DNA from 3 places in the Ensifer sp. NM-2 genome. Region 1 is predicted to be linked to each of the others. Evidence: predicted binding sites of a transcription regulator. Region 1 holds the regulator's gene; each other region holds the start of a gene.
The links. The regulator LexA, encoded in region 1, represses DNA repair genes until DNA is damaged. The targets are predictions, from matches to a motif close to TGTTCNNNNTGTGTTCNG.
Positions count from the first base shown of each region.

Region 2: parE (DNA topoisomerase IV subunit B) is a predicted target of LexA. The motif match lies at 2,915-2,932, and genes of this name have one in related genera.
Region 3: C6558_RS07885 (ribonuclease T2) is a predicted target of LexA. The motif match lies at 3,652-3,669, and genes of this name have one in related genera.

Region 1 covers NZ_PVZR01000018.1:21,353-28,588, forward strand. The annotation lists gene C6558_RS28075 (thermonuclease family protein) at 183-884, shown strand; tRNA gene C6558_RS28085 (tRNA-Cys) at 1,555-1,628, shown strand; gene C6558_RS28090 (GFA family protein) at 1,930-2,361, opposite strand; gene C6558_RS28095 (hypothetical protein) at 2,797-2,943, shown strand; gene C6558_RS28100 (hypothetical protein) at 3,587-3,919, shown strand; gene lexA (transcriptional repressor LexA) at 4,139-4,855, opposite strand; gene C6558_RS28110 (hypothetical protein) at 5,036-5,275, shown strand; gene C6558_RS28115 (hypothetical protein) at 5,334-5,621, opposite strand; gene C6558_RS40065 (hypothetical protein) at 6,119-6,262, opposite strand; gene C6558_RS28125 (DUF4242 domain-containing protein) at 6,440-6,730, opposite strand.
Region 2 covers NZ_PVZR01000011.1:185,996-193,231, forward strand. The annotation lists gene C6558_RS21930 (FAD-binding oxidoreductase) at 1-339, opposite strand, end outside; gene C6558_RS21935 (UbiA family prenyltransferase) at 336-1,778, opposite strand; gene C6558_RS21940 (alpha/beta hydrolase) at 1,908-2,840, opposite strand; gene parE (DNA topoisomerase IV subunit B) at 3,051-5,114, shown strand; gene C6558_RS21950 (GNAT family N-acetyltransferase) at 5,242-5,724, opposite strand; gene C6558_RS21955 (hypothetical protein) at 5,952-6,368, shown strand; gene C6558_RS21960 (DUF2336 domain-containing protein) at 6,455-7,236, opposite strand, start outside.
Region 3 covers NZ_PVZR01000003.1:113,769-121,004, reverse strand. The annotation lists gene C6558_RS07895 (metalloregulator ArsR/SmtB family transcription factor) at 1-430, opposite strand, end outside; gene ettA (energy-dependent translational throttle protein EttA) at 1,091-2,740, opposite strand; gene C6558_RS07885 (ribonuclease T2) at 2,859-3,605, opposite strand; gene C6558_RS07880 (alpha/beta fold hydrolase) at 3,823-4,806, shown strand; gene C6558_RS07875 (DMT family transporter) at 4,819-5,772, shown strand; gene C6558_RS07870 (thiamine pyrophosphate-binding protein) at 5,818-7,236, shown strand, end outside.

The DNA of each region.
Region 1 (7,236 bases):
GCCGAGCCTATTCGGCTCCTTCGTCGGCGACGATGTGGCGGCGGCTCCAATCGAATGAAAGTCATGGACCGCCGCGTCCTCCCGACCGACTTGTGCGCAAACTCCCGCATTCGGGCTGTCGTTGAAAACCATTCGGCAACGGATCGGCAGCATAATGCCGCCCGGATTAAGGATGGGGCGGAATGGCTAAGACCACGACAAGCCGCGGGCGTCGCCGCGGCAGCCGGACAAAGAAAAAGGGCGGAATGCTGCCCTGGTATCTCGCCGCGGTGCTGACAGTCGGCGGCGTTGTTGCGTACGACCACCGTGGACAGTTGCGGGATCTGCCGGGCGTTTCGGATGTGTTCGCATCGGCGCCCAAGTCGACATCCACATCCAGGTCGGACGATCGGCCGAAGGCGCAGGCCCGTGTCGCCATGCCCTCGGCTACGCACAAGACGAAGCCTGTCGACGGACCGATACCCGCAGTCAATGTCGGGTTGGCCGCACCGACACCCGTCGAGCGCCCGATCGCGCAGCCCACGGCCGTCGAGCCCCAGGCGAATCAGTTCTATTTCTGCGGTACCCGCAACGACAATTGCGTCGTCGACGGCGGAACATTCCGCTACCAGCGCGAGGAGATCCGTGTCGCCGACGTCGATGCACCGCGAATCAAGCAGGCGAGTTGCGATAGCGAACGTGCCCGCGGCTTCTACGCCAAGCAGCGATTGCGCGAGTTGCTGAACGCCGGCGAGTTCAGGCTGATCGAGGCCATCGGCAGGAGCGACGACAAGAACAGCGAAAAGCTGCGCGTGGTGATGCGCGACGGCCGCTCTCTCGGCGCCGTGCTCGTATCGGAGGGCTTGGTTCGGCCCTGGAAGGGACAGCCCAAGCCCTGGTGTTAGACGGTGCTCGGCGTCATCAGAGAGAATGATGAGGGCCGGAAGCGTGTAGCCGTCTAAGTTATCCACCGAGCGCGATATCAATACCGATTATCAACCCCAGAGCCGATAGTGCCAGAAAGAACACAACAAGAGAGCTTGCTAGAAGCAGCTTGATGGGATTGGCTCGGAAATCTGCCTTAAGGTTCGGGAAAATTGGCGACATGTCCAATCGGCCGGTCACCGCGAGCTGGAATAGACGCCAGATTGCGACCGCAATGCACATTCCACAGAAAACTACCGTCAGTATGAGCTTGGGTAGATGATCAACTCTGGATTCAACGTCCAATTCCCTGAAGAATCTTGGTGCAAGGTAGCTTTACCGTGAAACGGTGTACAAGGTAGCAGCGCCCCGCGACGTCGGAAGAAGGGTTGGACGGAAGATTCGGGCCGTCTGTCGAAATGGTAAATCCATCCAATTGCCTCGTGTCGGACGCTGCCGTATAGCGCCCGCCGCCTGTCGTCGAAGGGGTTCGCGGCGATCCGTTATGGGGCCGGATCGGTAAGCCTGTGGAAGAGTTGGAGAAAGATGGAATTTCAGAAATGCCTGAGGACGTTTTTCAGAAATCCCCTCTTGCGCTCTTTCTATATTCATTCTAAACGCTCGCCACGACTTGATAATCTCAGTCGATGAGGCCTCGTGGCGGAGTGGTGACGCAGAGGACTGCAAATCCTTGTACCCCGGTTCAATTCCGGGCGAGGCCTCCAAAGCCACTCCTAAGTAGTTGAATTAGTTTCGCTATTTGGACTGCAGGATTTCATCTGCTGCCACACATTCTTCTTGGTGTGGCAATTGGTTCCCGTTATCTCCCTCTTCGACGTTCGATCCAAGCAGCAGATTGCCGATTCCATCCCCATTGCTTCTGGCAACACTCTGCCTCGTCAAGCGCGCCCGTTCGCGTTCCGCGAGTAGATCTTCGACGTCTTGGCGGCGCAACGAACGCCCCCCTCATTCAGGGTGCAGCAGTTTGAACGGCTGCGGCCGGCGTCCTGCCAGCCGCGCCTGTCGTCACTCCGCCGGGATAAACTTGAGCGTTCCTGCGAGCCTTGGGCCGGTCGATCCCTTCGTGTCCATCGGGTGGTTGATGCCGTCGTTCACCGGTAGCTCCTCGAAATCGAATGGGCTTATGCCTTCAAGGCACGCGGCGTTGACGCCGTAGAAATCCGGGTTCGCGCGCGGCTTGTGGAATGTGTAGATGCCGCACTTCGAGCAGAAGTAATGCTCTGCAGCCTTCGTGTTGAACTGATATTTGGTGAGTGCCTCGCCGCCGGAGAGAACCGTGACCCCGTCCTTGGCGGCAGAGACGGCAACCGCGCCCTTCAACTGGCAATAGGAGCAAGTGCAACGGCGGGCGGTGCGGAGGCCGCTCTTCAGTTTCACATTGAAGCGAACCGTTCCGCAGTGGCAGGCTCCGTCAAGGTTCTGAACATCGAGATTCATCCAATCATCCATCTGATTTTGAAGCGCATTTGATGAGCTTTCTTATGAGGTGGGTTGCTTGTGCTCAAGCGCATTCGGGGGCAGTCTCAATCCAGAGGACCGCACTCCCGTTGAGGCCGTTCGTTGTAGGGCCATCAGCCGATTGGGCTCAGGCGCGGGGTACGAGGCGTCTCGTCGCGCATCGGGCACATATTCAGACCAAGTGCCCGATACGTGCGCCAGCACGCTTTCGTGCTCCACGTCGGGGACGTTCCGCGGCCCGAGCCGATGCGTCGCAAGAGCGCTCGGCCAACGGATCGTGCGGAGAAAAAGCCTACGGCCGTTCGCATCCGTCCTGCATCATCCGCGCGAGGAGCGAACTGTCCGCGTCGCACCGTTGCCTTTCTTGGGTACGAACCTAGTTACCCATACCGTACCCAAGCGAGGAATTGCTGAATGAACCGTAATGGGCTCTATCTGATCATTGCCATGCTCGCCGTCGCCGTCATTGGTCTCGGCGCCTATGTCTACCGCGAGGAAACAAAACCGACCGGCGTAGAGATCAAGATTGGCCAGGACGGGGTTTCCGTTCAGGAGAATTGAGCGCCATCGGCCACACGCTCAACAGGTTTGGCAGCGGCGAATGCCGCTGGCGGTCGACGCCCCACGCGAGGTTCAAGGCGAACGCAGATCCGAAGGCGGTCGAAATACCGGCCATCGGTGGCGTAAGCGGCCGCGTGCTCGTTGCGAGCGTCAACGAAAGTGTGACGTAGATAGGGCGGGCGAGCGCGTGATTCAGCCCCTCGCACGATGAAAGCAACAAGTCACCCAGCGCCTGCGCGATTGGCTAAAGCGGTTCTCCGTCAATAGCAGCCCGATTGTCGAAAGTGAAACGCTGTGCGTGCCTGCGCAAAGGACATGCTGCCGGCACGCAGGTACGGTTTTCGGGGGGCAAGGAACATGGGCCAATGCGGCGCGTCCAACACGCGCAGCGAGGCTGCCCGCATCGCAGCCAACCACTGTTTTCAAAGCGCAATTCGACCGGGCTGCGCTTGCCCGCCAGTTTGCGAACGTCCGCAGTCGCCAACGACATGGCCTTGCGAGGACGCGCCCCGAAATGGTGATTCGGTCACTATTGTCAGTGCTGAAAATATTGTCTCTAGACAGAACTGGGAATGAATATCCCAACAGCGCGACCCGTATAGGTAGTGTCAAACAAAGCCAACAATGGAGGAAAAGACATAAAATGAAATATAAGATCGCCCTGACTGCTCTTGCCATTCTTGCCGTAACGACGGCCACCGCAAGCGCTGAGGATCTCGTCTTTCAGCTTAAGAACAAGACGAATGCCGTTTTGACGAACTTCTACACATCGCCGGTCGGTGTTGATCAGTGGGAAGACGACGTCTTCGGGCGGCAGGTGCTTAATCCGGGCGAAAGCATGGAAATTACCATCGCCGACGGACGTGATGTCTGCAAATACGACATGCGCTTTGAATTCGAAGAAGGTTCCGGTCTCGACACGACTGAAGACAAGCAGGATCTCTGCGAGTTGGGCGAGTACTCGATTCACGAGTAAAATCCGTCGAGCGTGAAAAACACTCGATCCGAAAATCTCCGTCTCGCTACCCTATGTGGCGAGACGTTGAAGTAAGAGAGCGGCTGGCCGGCATGAAGGCGGCTAGAGCGTTTCCGGTTTAAACGGAGTCACTAGGCGCTCTATCTATTTGTTTTTACGCATTTCCTGGCGGAAAACCGCTCCGCACTTTTCCTCGAATTGCGCTGGCGTGAGACGGGCTTAGTGGTAGCGGCGGATCAAGCCGACGAGCTTGCCCTGAATCTTGACCCGGTCAGGCCCGAAGATGCGCGTCTCATAGGCCGGGTTGGCGGCCTCTAGAGCAATTGAAGCGCCCTTGCGCCGGAAGCGTTTCAACGTTGCTTCCTCGTCATCGACTAGTGCCACGATGATATCGCCGGGATTGGCCGTGGTGGCATTGCGGATGATCACCGTATCGCCATCGAAAATGCCGGCCTCGATCATCGAATCACCCTTCACTTCAAGGGCGTAGTGCTCGCCGCTGCCGATCATATCGAGCGGCACGGTAATGTCGTGGGTGTTGTTCTGTATCGCCGAGATCGGCACGCCGGCGGCAATGCGGCCCATCACTGGAACCGACACGGAGCTGTTGTCGGCAACCGGCAGCGTTTTCGCCGCGGGGGCAGGGGCGGGCGGTTTGCCAAGGCTACCCTCGATGACGCTCGGCGAAAACCCGCGACGGGGCTGCGCGCTCGCAGCATAGGCTTCCGGCAGTTTGATGACTTCGAGCGCTCGGGCGCGGTTGGGAAGCCGGCGTATGAAGCCGCGTTCCTCGAGCGCTGTGATCAGCCGGTGAATGCCCGACTTGGATGCCAGGTCGAGTGCATCCTTCATCTCGTCGAAGGACGGCGGTACACCGGACTCCTTCATTCGTTCATGGATGAAAAGAAGCAATTCCTGTTGCTTGCGGGTCAGCATGGCAAGTCGCTCCAGAGGCGTGAAACAAATCAAGAACAGACACTATCTGTTCCATATGTGTTCCGCAAGTGCCTAAAATTCTGTGAATGTTGGTTCAATCAAGCGCAGATTGACCAACTCGTCGCTGCACGCGCCGCGCGAGGCTGATATGCCTCCTTCCGTTTATGGAATGAGGGTTTAATGACGAAGCTGATTCAAATCTTGCTGACCATCGTTGTCGCCGCGACCGCGATCCTTGGGTTTCGCTGGTATCAATACGTGGATAACAAGCAGAGCCCGTTTGACGAAGTTGGTATCGCGTTGAATGCGGCGATGCCCGGGCCGCTCAATCAATGGGGTTGTGACCGGCTGAAGCTGACATTTGGCAACGGACACCCGCCGCACGGTTGCGCCGCGGCCGATGGGACGCAGTGGAAATAGCCTGCCATCAAGGGATCAGCAGAAATATCGATGGGCGATCTGCTAGAGGAGGCCTGAATCAGGCCGGCTGCGTCGCGGAGCAGGCGTCCTCGAATTCCTTGACGGTTTCCGCGGAGTTGTCCTCCGGCAGCACAGCGTCGGCCGCTTCGGTCGCGACCGGCGTGTCGCCTTGATAGACGAAGGACTGGATGTAGTAGGCGATCGTTCCCTTCCAAACGTTCCGGCCGTCTATCTGCTGGCAGGGCACGGCCGTTTCGAAGTCGGCTTGCAGGTCGTCGACCGTGGCAGCGCTGAGGGCGATGTTAGGCGATGCGATAATCGAGGCGATAAGCAAGGCTGCAAGCACGGTGAACGTCCACTAGATCAGAGGTGGCGGCGATGGTTTGGTTAACGATGTGAACCGTGCTTTCGTTCCGAAGTCCAGCAAGCATGCCGGGCACTGTGCCGTGTTCAACAGTTCTTTGCGAAAGGCGAGCACTGGTGCTCAAGCTGTGGCAATGAAGGCACAAAGATTGGCGTGAGGTGCGTTGGCGTTTTCGATTTTCCGGCGCCCGCCTCAAAGCGTGGCGCTGGCAGCTGATCAACAATACCCGCCGCAAATGCTTCCGATGATGTTGGACGCCGTAATGGAGTGCGAGTGGCCAGCGGCATCCGCCTGTAGCGATCTTCGCATCTCCAGCCAAATACATACGACGTTCAAACGCGCTACGAAACCGGCATCTGACCGCGGGTGCTCGACCAGTCGCGCCGGGATGTCGCGGAGACGTTGCGCACCCCAGTTCGACTGGCCACTGACGGATATCTCTCTCATGTCGTTAGTTCGAGAGGTTAAAGCCGACCGTCTTACTTCTTGTCTTTCTTGCCCAGGGAGAAACTGCTGCCGGCCAGCTTCACCTGTGAGCCTTCCGTCACAACGGCGGCTTTGACAGTCTTGTCCTTCTTTGGCTTTCTAACCTCGCGGTTACTTCGCACTTGACCTTTTGCCATGATCGTCTCCTTGGAAGGTGTGCCGGGGAACCCTGCATGGGCGCCGAATGCCGGCAAACCAGCCTGCATTGATACCGCCGTAAGTCAATGACGGTGCCGGTGGATCACTGTTTTGCCGGCGTTGCGTCGCGCATTCGTGCCCGGTGTCCGGGCACTGCGATGATAACGTCGCTTCGGTCACTTACCGTTGCGCCCCTGGGATGCTGTCGCAGGCCCTATGACGGCAGCAACTTCGGTTATCTTGTTCGCCGGAAATCCGGCGCGTTCCGAATGTTCGCGAATGACGTCGGCGCTTGATGCCTCGTGGACGCAGTAAATCTTGTCGCCGGCGACATAACTGGTGATCCATGTATATGGTACGCCAAGATCGGCGACGACAGCATTGGATTTTGCCGATAATGCGCAAAGGTCGTCCTGGTTGAGCTTGTCGGCCCCTGGGACGTCGCGTTCAATGATGTAGGTGGGCATCGTTCAGTTCCTCGGTTGTTGGAGGACTGAATATCAAGAATATCTAATATAATTGAAGTCAATACTTTCCACCGGTGATGCGGCGATTCACGACGATTTCCCTGGAAGTATAGGATCAAGCAGCGGAAGGGGCTCCACCGGGACTGGCGTCCGATCAAACGATGGGCGCCTGTATCGCCCCGCGATCACAATATCTCGCGGCCAATAGCTCTATGCGACTGAAATCGCGCGGCCGGGGATGGGAGCGCGCGATGCGCTCCGTCCGACACGCGTATACTAGCGCAAGTTAGTAGCTGAGCCGGAAACCGCCGGGACTCGCCGCAGACGGATCGGGTACAGGTGTTGGACCTTGCCACTGCGCATAGGTCGTGTTGCTGCCGCCGGTGCTTGCGCATCCGGCAAGTGCAAGAAGCGCGAGAAAAGCGGCTGTCGTCAAATATTTAAGAGGCATGGTTTTCTCTAGTTCTGGGAGATCGCCCAGGGCTCGATGGGCCGGAATCAGACTT
Region 2 (7,236 bases), on a different contig from region 1:
AAGCGCGCCGCCAACGGTGACAAAAGCCGTACCTGGTGTCACGGGAAGAAAGAAGCGGTGCGGAATGGCGCGGGCCAAAACGTCGCCAAGGGTAACGCCGGCTTCGCAGGTCATCATCCCTGTGCCCGGATCGAAGGCGATTATGCGCGCGTGTCGACGGTTGTCGATCAGCATGCCGCGATCGTTATGGCAGCTGTCGCCGTAGCTGCGGCCGTTGCCGAACGGCAGGAAGGCATCGGGCTCGATATTGCCGATGCGATCTTCGTAGTCGTCGGGTGAAATGCCCTGTCGTGGCCGACGGTCGAGCCGGCCCCAACTTTCGTAGTCTTGTGCGTTCATTGCGGCCCGACGGCTCCGAAAAGAATAAGTAACGCCCCGATCAGCATGGTCAGCTGGCTGCGCCAATCGCGCATGATGAAGACCACCGGATCCTCGTGCAGCATGCCACGGCGCGCCAGCATCCAGATCCGAAGGAGCATATAAAGCACCAGCGGGCAAAGCGGCCACAATGCCCACGGCGTCGTGTACATTTCCTGCAGTTCCTTGCTGTGCACGTAAAGCGCAAGCACCAGAGCGGAAGTGAAGGCTGAGGCCACGCCTGCCTGCCCGACCATCTCGAAATCGACCGCGAGATAGCCGCGCCCGGGAACGGCACCGCCGTCCTTGTTGTCGAATTCATGCAGTTCGACGTAGCGCTTCACCAGAGCCAGGCTGAGGAAAAAGAAGATCGCGAACGACACCAGCCAGAAGGAAAGTTCCGTTCCGGTCGCCGCCGCACCGGCAACGATACGGGTCGTGTAGAGGCCGGCAAGCGTGAACACGTCGACGAGAAGCTTGCGCTTGAGCACAAAGGTGTAGGCCGTCGTAGCACAGGCATAAAACGCCAGCACGCCAGCAAACTTCCACGGAAGGAGAAAGGTCAGCGAAACCGAGGCCAGGGTCAGGCAGACGACCAGCACCAATGCCGTCGGCACCGACATCTGGCCGCTGGCAAGCGGCCGGTTGCGCTTCTTCGCGTGGCGCCGGTCGTTCGCCAGATCGGAGAGGTCGTTGATGACGTAGACGGCGGAGGCCAGGAAGCTGAACGCAAAGAATGCGATGGCAACACTCACCAGCGCATCCAGATGCAGCACCTCATGATTGAGGATCATCGGCACGCCGATCAGCACGTTCTTCGCCCACTGATGGACGCGGATCGACTTCAGCGGCGCAAGCATGCTCACTTTGCCGGTGTCGAGTTTCTCGGCATCGTGACTACGACGCCATTTCTCAGCCGCCGCATCGGGTGCCACGACGATTGCCCGGCGCGACGCCTCGAAGACCGCGATGTCGTCGCGGCTGTTGCCCATATAGTCGAAGCCACCTTCGCCGAACCGTTCCACCAACGCATCACGCTTTCGGCTGCTGGTCAGATTGAGTGCCTCCGACGAATGCATGATCGAAGAAAAGAGCCCGATATGCGCTTCGACCTCTCGCGCGACGGAAGGTGCAGCACCGGTAACCAGCACGATGTCGCGTCCTTGGGCCTTTTCGGCGGCCAATCGAGCAAGGACGGCCTGGCGATACGGCCAGTCCGCCGCCATTCGTCCGGAGCGCAAGGCAACCTCATGTTTCAGACGCGCCTTGCCCTGCGATAGCCACATGAGCATCGGGAAGAGCATCAGCGGATTGCGCAAAACGATGATCGCAGCACCTTCCCACAGTGTGTCGGCAGCCAGTAAGGTGCCATCCAAGTCGACACACAACGGAATTTGCCGTGTTTCGATATGCGCATTCATGAAATCTACCCCAGCAATATCTGCCGGGGATAATCGCGCCGATCACTTTCAAAGGTGGAAATAAGCAGCGCGCCTACACCCGGAAATTGCCGTTCTGGTTAACAAATGCCGAGCCGCGAGCGATGTCCGTCAGCGGCTGCCGATCCAGTTCAAGGCGTCGCGCCAATCGGTCATACGGACCGGCGTTCCATGCGATCCGGTCTCAAAGAGCACGAAGCGGGCCGGATAGCCCTGCCCTTTCAACGCGCTGTACAGCGCCTTCTGGCTCGCTGCCGGATAGACACTATCTCGGCTGCCATGGCTGAAGAACATCGGCAATTTCGCCTTGTAGGCGGCGCTCTTGGTAAAATCAGGATCGGCAGCGCCGCCCATGATCATCATGCCGCCAAGCGCTGCCACAGCGCCCGCGTCACGAGACACACCCCAGCAAATGAAACTGCCCATGGAGGCACAGGCCAGCACGACAGGTCTCCCGCCGGAGCGCTCGGCGGCAAGTTTGACCAGGCCTGCAACGTCCGCGGCCCCGGCCGCATCGAAGGACCGCACGCTCGGCGCGTAATAAACGCCCCCATTGGCGACAGCGAGGTTCTTCAGGCGATTGAAGTTGCCGCCGAAGGAGAAATCATTGGCGCCGAGGCGCCGGTCTCCCCCGCGTCCATGGATGAAAATCACGGTGAATGCTGCGCCGCGCTCCCGACCGACGCGCGTCACGTCGAGCGAGCGCCCGCCAACATCGAGCGTCTCGTTGACCTGCTCGCCTTTGACACCCAACGAGACGAAGGCGCGTTTGACGCGCCGCTCCGGAATTTCGTCGCGTTCATTGATATCGCGCAGTTCCTGATAGTCGACGACGCGGTAGTCACCGCCCTCGCTCTCCTCCAGCACCTTGCCGTATGAAAACAGATCGTCCTTGTAGGGCTTAAGCACCTGCGCCTCGGCGCAAACGATCGAGCTTGCAAAAAGGCCGACGGACAGAAAAATGGCGGCAAGCCGGCGAAAGCAAAAATCAGCTGTGGACACGGACAACGAAGGGCTCCCTGGTTCGCGGCAAAGCCTTGCCATCGGCCCGACAGCAAAGCAACAGTTGGTAACAAACGCCGACGCAGAGGCTTTATTTTGCAGGCATCCGGCGCGGCCATTCTCCTTTTGTTCGCACAATCGGCAAGAGTCTGGCAGAATTCGGGTGATTCGAATGACTGGGGATGGCGACAAGACCGAGGTCTTGCTATGGCCTTCAGCACCTCCGCACGACAGGAATGATCTAGACGCCCCATGGACGACAACAGCGACCTCTTCTCCGCAATACCCGAACAACCGAAGCCCGTCGTGGCAGACGCCGCGCCTGTTGCGCGAACGGCGCCGGCTCCGCGTGAAGAACCGCGCCCTGCTCCCAAAGGCAGCGACAGCGGCGACTATGATGCTTCGGCGATCGAGGTGCTGGAGGGGCTGGAGCCTGTCCGTCGGCGTCCGGGCATGTATATCGGCGGCACCGATGAAAAGGCGTTGCACCATCTCTTCGCCGAAGTCATCGACAACTCGATGGACGAAGCGGTGGCGGGGCACGCCAACTTCATCGAAGTCCATCTCGACGCCGACGGCTATCTGTCGGTAACCGACAACGGCCGCGGCATTCCGGTCGAAAACCATCCCAAATTCCCGGGCAAATCGACGCTCGAAGTCGTCATGACGGTTCTGCATGCCGGCGGCAAGTTCGACGGCAAGGCCTATGAAACTTCCGGCGGTCTGCACGGCGTCGGCGTCTCCGTCGTCAACGCGCTGTCGGACGATCTCGAAGTCGAGGTTGCCAGAAATCGCAAGCTCTATCGCCAGCGCTTTTCGCGCGGCGTGCCGCAGGGTGGCCTGGAGGAGCTAGGTGACGTCCACAACCGACGCGGAACGCGGGTTCGGTTTCATCCCGATCCGCAGATTTTCGGACCGCATGCCCGCTTCGAGCCGGCGCGCCTGTTCCGCATGGCACGCTCGAAGGCCTATCTCTTCGGCGGCGTCGAAATCCGCTGGTCGTGTGATCCGTCGCTGCTGCCGGAAGGCTCCGAGATACCGGACCGGGCGGTGTTCCACTTCCCCGGCGGCCTGAAGGACTATCTTGCCGCAACGCTCGGAAAGGAGTTCACGGTTACCCGCGAGATCTTTGCCGGCAAGTCCGAGAAGTCGAACGGCCACGGATCGCTCGAATGGGCCGTCACCTGGTATGGTGGCGACCAGCAAGTCCATTCCTATTGCAACACCATTCCGACGCCTGAAGGCGGGACGCACGAGGCAGGTTTCCGCATCGCGCTCACAAAGGGTCTGAAGAATTACGCCGAGCTGACGCAGAACAAGCGCGCCGCCATTATCACCACCGATGACGTGATGATTTCAGCCGCTGGCATGCTCTCGGTCTTCATTCGCGAGCCGGAATTCGTCGGCCAGACGAAGGACAAGCTGGCAACCGTCGAAGCACAGCGCATCGTCGAAAACGCCCTGCGCGATCCTTTCGATCATTATCTTGCCGACAACCCGGCCGAGGCGGCAAAACTGCTTGAATGGGTGATCGAGCGCGCCGACGAGCGCGTCCGCCGCCGCAAGGAAAAGGAAGTCAACCGCAAGACCGCGGTGCGCAAGCTGCGCCTGCCCGGCAAGCTTGCCGACTGCTCGCAGAACACAGCCGAAGGTGCGGAACTTTTCATCGTCGAAGGGGATTCGGCTGGCGGCTCGGCCAAGCAGGCGCGTAACCGCGCGAACCAGGCCATCCTGCCGCTCCGCGGCAAGATCCTCAACGTCGCCAGCGCCGGTCGGGAAAAGCAGGGCGCCAACCAGCAGATCGGCGACCTGATCCAGGCGCTCGGCTGCGGTACTCGCAGCAAATACCGGGAAGAGGACCTGCGCTACGAACGCATCGTCGTCATGACCGACGCCGACGTCGACGGCGCGCACATCGCCTCGCTGCTGATCACCTTCTTCTACCAGGAGATGCCGGAGCTCATCCGCGGCGGCCACCTCTATCTCGCCGTACCCCCGCTCTACCGCCTGAGCCAGGGCTCGAAGACGCTCTATGCCCGCGACGACGCCCATCGCGAAGAGCTGATGCGCACCGAATTCAACGGCCGCGGCAAGGTCGAAGTCGGCCGGTTCAAAGGTCTCGGCGAGATGCTGCCGGCGCAGCTCAAGGAAACGACAATGGATCCGAAGTTCCGCACGCTGCTCAAGGTCCAAATCGACGACGTCGATTTCGAAGGCACGCGCGAAGCCGTCGACAGCCTGATGGGCACCAAGGCCGACGCACGCTTCCGGTTCATCCAGGAACGCGCCGTGTTCGCGGATAATCTCGATATCTGATCGACCGAGACGTCGCGGTGCCTATGTGTTTACAAGCAGATAGGCACCGTGGGTGAAGCCGATAATGGCACGCCCGAAACGACGGGCGTTGCCCATTTGCGAGGCGCCTTCAAAGACGCCGCTCCGACTATCGATCGAGATCTGCAGGTGTGCGCAGCGCCTTCTCCATGAACAGGCTCAGCGGATCCGGCTGGTAGTTGCCGAAAGGCGGGCGCTCGACATATCCGGCGCTCCTGTAGAGCCCGATTGCTTCCGGCTGGTGAATACCGGTTTCAAGCCGGATGATATCAAGACCGCAGTTCTCGCCGTGCCGCTCGACTGTCTGCAACAAACGCTTTCCGACCTTCAGTCCCCGCGCCTGCGGGTCGACGAACATGCGGTTGATCTCCGCCGAACCATCGCCGGCTTCGACCAGCGCGCAGCAACCGACGACAACTCCATCAAAACGCGCGACGAAGAAGGATACGCTTGGCTTCTCCAGCGTCGGCACATCGACAAGGTGGTTGCTTTCCGCAGGATAGAGCAATGCGGCATAGGCGTCCGACATTTCCAGAAGGCGCAGGATTTCCGGCTGGCGTGGTAACTCTTCGGCGATCGTGACGTCAGGCAATTTTTATCCTCGGCAATGGCTTGGTTCGTTTGCGGTTCTGAAGCGAAACTAACGGCCTGTAGGTCGGCACCCAATACGTCAAATTGCGCAAGGACCAGACCTGCCCATCAATCCGAATGACGCGGCGAAACAAATTGTTTCTGCGCGTTCAGGCCATTGCCCTAATTCCGGAAGAATCACACAGGCAGAAGTCGTGCAACCGGCGCCCAGATGGATACAGCCAGACCATGAAAGCCACCCTGATCGTTATGACCATCCTTGGCTGTGACCACGACGTCAGCCAGTGCCAATATATCTCGACGGTCGACGGGACATGGCCCTCGATCGCCCAATGCGATACGGATTCGCAGAAACATTTGCCGCGCTTTTCCAATGCCAACTATCCCGTGGTCGTCGCCGTCTGCGAGAGTTCCGGCCCCGGCTTCGCCACCAATGATCCGCAGCCGGAGGTCGTCGCTCCGCTTCCGCAGCCCGAGACGCCGGCGCCGCAGGCAGCAGAGGTGCAACCGACCCTGCCAAAGCGCGCCCTTGCGTTTCTCTCCGGCGCCGTTCCCGACCGTGAGAAGCTGAAGACCCTGGTCAGCAAGCCGGTTCACTACATCGAGGACGGTTATTCCTGGGTGGCGCGGCGGTTCACCGACTGACGCAATCAGGCGGGGTCATTCATCAGGCTTTCGGCGCTCGTGGTTTGGCGGCCAGCACGGCTGGCTGACCTTTCGGCGAATTGACGTCAGGCGGCCTGGCGCGCGGCCAATTGGGCATAGTCGCGGGCAGACTGCCGTTGCTCGGCAAAGGCCAGACGCTCGAGAATTTCCGCCATTGCATTGCAGGCCGGCGAAGGCGCCCTTTGACCGTGCAAGCTTGCGAGCAGCGCGGCACAGACCGAGGCGCGACAATCGTCCGTGCCGGTCGTGCCGTCCTTGCGCCAGAGCAGGACCGCCTCAGCGAACGCTTCGCTGACGTCACGCCCAAGGCCGGCGCTCTCGAACAGGGCGCGAATGGAATGGATGCGGCCGCTCGAGAGGATCGAGCGAACGCGCTTTTCCGTGACGCCAGAGAGATCGACGATGGCTGCCGAGAAAAACTCCGCCCGACCGGTGACAAGTGCATGCAACAGGAACGCCGGCGTCAGGCGACCGGTCCCGCGCAGATGAGCGACGAGGTCAGGCAATTCATCCACAGCCAAAGCGCCGGCCATGCCGACCGCTGCGACGTCGCAGGCCTCGCGCGTGATCCGCTCTACCCGCGTCTTTCCGATCGCCATCTGAACCAGACCGAAGGCGGCGAGAGCTGCCCCCACCTCTTCGACGAGCGCGTGCCGGGCATCGCTTGGCAAGTCGGCGCGGTCCAGCAGCAGATCGCGGATGGCAGCGGAATAGCCGAGACGCTCAGCGATCCGCTTCAACGACCGGCGCGGCAGCTGGGCACCGCCATTTTCAAGCAGGATCAGCATTTCTTCTTCGCCGCCGATTTCAGCGATAGCGGCTGAGACGGAACGTGACACGAATGCGC
Region 3 (7,236 bases), on a different contig from region 1:
CATCCCGCTCGCTGACATGCAGGCGCCGAAGCTCGTCCCAGCCGGCCGCGTTGCGGCTGAAATAGGCCTGCGCCTTTTCGGCCCGCGCTTTCTTCAAGGTGACGAGCCGGGATGCATCGCGCGACAGAACTGCGTCGTCGCCGGTGGCGGATGCAAGCATCGCCCTGACCAGCGACACGCGGGCGCCCTCCTGGCGAAGGCGGAAATAGGCCCAGGCGCCTTCCTGATAGCGGTCGACGAGTTCGACCTCGGCCAGGAGCTTCAGGTGCCTCGAAATGCGGGGCTGCGATTGTCCGAGAATTTCGGTAAGATCAGTGACGGTGAGATCCCCAGCGGCAAGCAGCGCGAGAAGGCGCATGCGGGTCGGCTCACCCGCAGCCTTCAGCACATCCACCAGCGCGTCGAGACCAAGCTCTCTCTGATCCGCCATATCATTCCCCATCAACACATAAAGATATGTTTATGTGATTTGCGGATGTAGCGCAAGCGGATTTGCGCGAAGAGACCAAACTATGCCGCTCCAGGAACAGGATTTTCCACCGTTTCGACACGCAAACGGGCGAAGCTTGCGCTCCGCCCGTTGACGATGCCTTTGCGGCGTGGCGTGCCACTGACCCTGCCCTGCGCTCTCCGCCTCGCGGCCCGCTCCCGCCCTTGACCGCGGATGCCCACAGTCTCAACGCAGCGCAATGTGGACGACGCATCCAAAGAAGCGGTTTCAACGAGAGGGCCAGCGGCAAGGGTCACGCACCGCAGCGTCCATGACGCATTCTATGGAATGGTTGGCGGGAGAGCGTATCGCCCGAACCAGCCATCGGTTCGGGATACGACATATGCAAGCAGGCGGCTGAGACTGGCGCGAAACGAGACGGGGCAGGATGCCGCAACGTCAAAGCTGTGGCATGCCTTCTCCCTTAAATCGTTTCCGAGCCAGGGCTGAAAGCACGTCACCCAAAGGTGCGCTGCGGTTTTGCGATAACGAAATGTGCAAAACCAGAGCTTACGGCGCAGCAAGCGAATCCTGGAAATCGCTACGCTTTGAGCGGGGCGCACGTCGCGCAAGCCGAGGCTCACGCGACGTGCCAGAGTGTTAGCGCGTCAGGCGCTTGTAGGTGACGCGCTTCGGGTTGACCGAATCCGGGCCGAGGCGACGGATCTTGTCCTTCTCGTAGTCTTCGAAGTTGCCTTCGAACCATTCGACCTGGCTGTCTCCTTCGAAGGAGAGGATGTGGGTCGCCAGACGGTCGAGGAACATGCGATCGTGGCTGATGATAACGGCGCAACCGGCGAAGTTTTCCAGCGCGATTTCAAGTGCCGCCAGCGTCTCGGTGTCGAGGTCGTTGGTCGGTTCGTCGAGCAGCAGCACGTTGCCGCCGTTCTTCAGCATCTTGGCGAGGTGAACGCGGTTGCGCTGACCACCCGAAAGATTGCCGACCTTCTGCTGCTGGTCGCCGCCCTTGAAGTTGAAGGTCGAGCAATAGGCGCGCGAGTTCATCTCGTATTTGCCGAGCTTGATGACTTCGGCACCACCGGAGATTTCTTCCCAGACGGTCTTGTTGCCGTCGAGCGCGTCGCGGCTCTGGTCGACATAGCCGAGGTGCACGGTTTCGCCGATACGGATCGAGCCGCTGTCGGGCTGTTCCTGGCCGGTGATCATGCGGAAGAGCGTCGTCTTACCGGCACCGTTCGGGCCGATGATGCCGACGATGCCGCCCGGCGGCAGCTTCAGCGACAGGCCGTCGATGAGTAGGCGGTCGCCGTACCCCTTGGTGACGCCGTCCATTTCAATGACCACCTGGCCGAGACGCTCGCCGACCGGGATGATGATCTGCGCGTCGCCCGGACGCTGGTTTTCAGCGGCGTTGACCAGTTCGTCGTAGGAGCGGATACGCGCCTTGGACTTGGCCTGACGGGCCTTCGGGCTGGATGCGATCCATTCCTGCTCGCGGGCGATCGCCTTCTGGCGGGAAGCCTCTTCGCGGCCTTCCTGCTGCATGCGCTTGGCCTTGGCGATGAGGTAGGCCGAATAGTTGCCCTCGTAGGGAATGCTGCGGCCGCGGTCGAGTTCGAGGATCCAGCCGGTGACGTTGTCGAGGAAGTAGCGGTCGTGGGTGATCATCAGCACGGCGCCGGGATATTCGCGCAGGTGCTTTTCGAGCCAGGCGATCGTCTCGGCGTCGAGGTGGTTGGTCGGTTCGTCGAGCAGCAGCAGGTCCGGCTGCGACAGAAGCAGCTTGCAGAGCGCAATACGGCGCTTTTCACCGCCCGAAAGACTTGTGACGTCTGCATCACCCGGCGGGCAGCGCAGCGCTTCCATGGCCATTTCGACCTGGCTCTCGAGATCCCACAGGTTCTGGCTGTCGATGATGTCCTGAAGCTTTGCGCCCTCTTCCGCCGTCTCGTCGGAATAGTTCATCATCAGCTCGTTGTAGCGCTCGACGATCGCCGTCTTGGCGGCAACGCCTTCCATGGCGTTTTCGAGCACGGTCTTGGTCGGGTCGAGCTGCGGCTCCTGCGGCAGGTAGCCGATGGTCGCACCTTCGGCGATCCAGGCCTCGCCGGTATATTCCTTGTCGAGGCCGGCCATGATGCGCAGCACCGTCGACTTACCGGCACCATTCGGGCCGAGGATACCGATCTTCGCGTCCGGATAGAACGACAGATGAACGTTCTCCAGGACCTTCTTCGCGCCATAGGCCTTATTGAGCCCGGCCATATGATAGATGAACTGACGTGCCATAAAAGAATGCTCCGCATGGGAAGGAAATTTGCCCGCTATGTAGGCGAATTAGTGCAAAGGGGCAATCGCCAAAGGCGTTTGCCCCCGCCTATCCCATGCCGGAGCGCCTTGTCAGCCGCTATCCGCGGCCTGCCGCGTCAGCAATGCCCTTGGCACATTTGAACTCCGTCGGCCCCGCCGCCTGGATCAGCGGCGCGAGGCTGGATTTGCCCGAAACGTCTCCCGTCAAGCCGATCGTCAGGCCGGTGATGACGCTGCGTCCCGCGACCGTCTGGCAGCGCATGCGCACCCGGTCGCCGGCCCCTGCGCCGAAGCTCTGGTCGAAAGCCTGCTTGATCGCCTTCTCATCGAGTTCCGAGCCGATACGCGCCCGAAAGAGCGCGCCGACGGCGGACCGGTTGAGCTCGTCGAGCATATGCAGTTGCGTGGCGAAATAGTCGTCGACCGGTGCCGTCTGGCAGGTGCCGCTGCGCAACCATTGGTGACGATCGAGGCCGGATTGAACGCCCGGCATGGCGACCAGCAGCCGCGCCGCCGTATCATCGGCCATGGCGAGCTTCGGCAGATCGAGCCAGTCGCCCTTGCGGTCCTGGGTGCGCATCTCGGCCGCCACCCCGCAATAGCTCTTGCGCAAGGGCCAGAGCCCGTGCAGCGACAGGTTCGTGGCATCGAAACGTTCGGCCGTCTGGTTGGCGAATTCCTTGCGTTGCGGCCGCGTCTCGCAGAAGCCCGGCTGCCAGCTGACGGCAAGCACATATTCCGTGCGGCCCGAGGCGCCTTCCGCCGCGGCATCAACCTTCTCTTGCGCCAAGGCAAACAAGGATGGAGCAAGCAGCATTGCCAGCGCCATCGCAACAATTGTCATTGGACTTGATACCGCTTTACTCCAACATGCCATGACACTCTCCCGATAAAACAAAACGGGAACAAATATCGCTCAAAACGGGAAAATTGGAACTGTTAATTACAGGTCCGCGAAATCGCTTGTGACCTCATGCGTAACGATCAACAAGCAGCGATTGCCTTTCCCCTGTAAATCGATTTGATATCGGCAGAGTCTGACGATTGGTCCGGGAGAAGGCATGTTCGGGCAGGTGAGGACGCATCAGAGCCCGACAGGCGCTATCTTGAACTGGCGCCATTTTCCGGCAGCTGCCGACGCGCGTGGCATTCTTCTTGTCAGCCATGGCCTTGCCGAACATTCCGGCCGCTATGCCCGTTTTGCCGAGGCGATGGCCGGCCACGGCTTTCACGTCTATGCCCACGACCATCGCGGACATGGCGCGACGCGCGCGCCGGATGCGCCGCTGGCCATGTTCTCGAACAGCTCAGGTCTCGACAAGGTGTTTGCCGACATCAGGGCCATGCGCACGCTCGCCACCGCCGCCCATCCGGGCGGCCTGCCGGTCATCCTCTTCGGTCACTCGATGGGCGGGCTGATCGCGCTCAACGCCGCCGAGACCGATCCAGGTCTCTACGATGCACTCGCCGTCTGGAACTCGAATTTCCGCCCTGGTATCGCCGGGCGCGGCGGCCAGTTGATCCTGAAGATCGAAAAGGCGCTCAAGGGCTCGGATGTGCCGAGCCCGCTGTTGTCGAAGCTCACTTTTGGCGCCTGGGGTCAGGCGATCAAGGATCGCAAGACCGATTCCGACTGGCTGTCGCGCGACGAGGCGGAGGTGGCCAAATATATCGCCGATCCGCTGTGCGGCTTCGACGCGACGGTGTCGCTCTGGCTGGATCTGATGCGGCTCGCCTTTGCCGGCGCACGGGCCGACCGGCTGGCGCGCCTGCCCGCCGGCCTGCCTGTTCATCTCGTCGGCGGCAGCGCCGATCCCTCGACCGAAAACGGCGGTGCCGTCCGCTGGCTCGGCGAGCGCATGAAGGCGCGCGGAATGACGGATGTATCGGTAACGATCCATGAGGGCATGCGCCACGAGACGCTCAACGAGATCGGCCGTGAGAAGGCAACAGCGGAGTTTGCGGCCTGGTGCCAATCGGCCGTCGGCAAATCTTCTGTCGGCCATTCTGTTGCCGCCAAGGCTGTGGCCGGCAAGAGGACCTGACCCGACATCATCATGGCAGACATGTCCCTCCCCAAGACCTCCAACGCCAATGACCGCATCTCCTTCGGCCTGACGCTGATGGTCCTTTCGGTGCTGTTGTCGCCGCTGATCGACATCTTCGCCAAGCTCGCGATCTCGACAGTACCGTCGGCACAGATCACCGCCGTGCGCTTCATCCTGCAGGTCGTCTTCATCCTGCCGATCGTGCTCGTGCGCGGCAGCCTGTTCGACCTCACCTGGCGCAAGACCGGGCTGCACGCGCTGCGCGGCGGCCTGCTTGTCGTCACCATGCTGTCCTTCATCACCACGCTGAAGGTAATGGAGGTGGCCGACGCCATCGCCATCTTCTTCGTCGAGCCGATCATCCTCACCATCCTCGGCAGCATCTTCCTCAAGGAGACGATCGGCTGGCGGCGCTACACCGCCTGTGCCGTCGGTTTCCTCGGCGCGCTCCTTGTCATCCAGCCAAGCATGCAGGAGGTGGGCCTGATCGCGCTGCTGCCGATCGTCGCCGCCTTCGGCCTGGCGGTGTTCCTGCTGGTGACGCGCATGGTGGCGCAGAATGAGGACCCGTGGTCGATGCAGTTCCATGCCGGCATCTGGGGCGGTCTCTTCTGTCTCGTACTGCTCTGGCTCGGCGAAGGCAGCGGATCTGGTATCTTCGACCCGGTCTGGCCCGAGGGCAACACCTGGTTCTATCTGCTCGGCGTCGGCGTCACCGCCACTATCTCCGGCGTGCTTGGGGTCTATGCCTATCGCTCCGCCCCCGCCTCGGTGCTGGCGCCGCTGCAATATCTCGAAATCGTCTCGGCGACGATCTTCGGCTGGCTCGTCTTCGGCGACCTGCCCGACGCGCTGAAATGGCTGGGCATTTCCATCATCATCGGCTCCGGCCTCTACATCATCTGGCGGGAACGCCGGGTCGACAAGACCGCGAGCATCGCTCCGGTTTCGCCGGCGATCTGAAAACAAGTGATCTGAAAACAAAAGAATGACTATCGGGAGGAAAGCATGAAAACTGGAGGTCAGCTCGTCGTCGACGCGCTCGTCGCCAATGGCGTCAAACGCATCGCCTGCGTACCGGGGGAAAGCTATCTGGCGGTGCTGGATGCGCTCTACGACACCGACATCGATGTCGTCGTCTGCCGCCAGGAGGGGGGCGCTGCAATGATGGCCGATGCCTGGGGGCGGCTCAGCGGCGAGCCCGGCATCTGCATGGTAACGCGCGGCCCCGGCGCCACCAATGCGTCGGCCGGCCTGCATGTGGCCCGGCAGGATTCGATCCCGATGATCCTGTTCATCGGCCAGGTCCAGAGCGAGGCTCGCGAGCGCGAAGCCTTCCAGGAGATCGAATATCGCCGCGCCTTCACCGAGGTCGCGAAATGGGTCGGCGAGATCGACGATCCCGCCCGCATTCCCGAATTCGTCACCCGCGCCTTCGCGGTCGCGACCTCAGGCCGGCCGGGCCCGGTCGTGCTGACGCTTCCCGAGGACATGCTTACGCGCAGCGCCGAGGCGCCAGCGGCAAAGCCCTACCAGCCGGTCGAGGGCCATCCGGGTCCGTCCCAGATCAAGCAGCTCGGCGCGCTGCTCGAAGGCGCCAAGCGCCCGATCGCCATCCTCGGCGGCACGCGCTGGACGGCTGACAGCGTCGCCGAATTCCAGCGCTTTGCCGAGCGCTGGAGCCTGCCTGTCGGCTGCTCCTTCCGCCGCCAGATGCTGTTCGACCACCTGCACCCCAACTATGCCGGCGATGTCGGCATCGGCATCAACCCGGCGCTGGCAAAAGAGATCAAGGAAGCTGATCTGGTGCTTCTGGTCGGAGGGCGCTTCTCCGAAATGCCGTCGTCCGGCTATACGCTGATGGATGCGCCCTATCCGCGCCAGACGCTTGTCCATGTCCACCCCGATGCATCCGAACTCGGCCGCGTCTATCGGCCGGAACTGCCGATCGCCGCCAGCCCCCGCGATTTCGTCACAGCACTCGAAGGGCTCGCGCCAGCGGCCGAGCCGGTGTGGTCGGCACGCACCAGGGCGATGCATGAAGGTTACCTCAAGTGGTCGACACCGCCGGAAACCGGCCCCGGCGACGTGCGCATGGGCCCGATCATGAACTGGATCGAGGCGAACACACCGGAAGACACCATCTTCACCAACGGCGCCGGCAACTACGCCACCTGGGTGCATCGCTTCCACCGCTTCCGCAGATACGCAACACAGGCAGCCCCCGCCTCCGGCTCCATGGGTTACGGCCTGCCGGCAGCCGTTGCCGCCAAGCATCTGCACCCGGATCGCGAAGTCATCTGCTTTGCCGGCGACGGCTGTTTCCTGATGCACGGTCAGGAATTCGCAACTGCCGTGCGTTACCGCCTGCCGATCATCACTGTGGTTGTCAACAACGGCATCTACGGCACGATCCGCATGCACCAG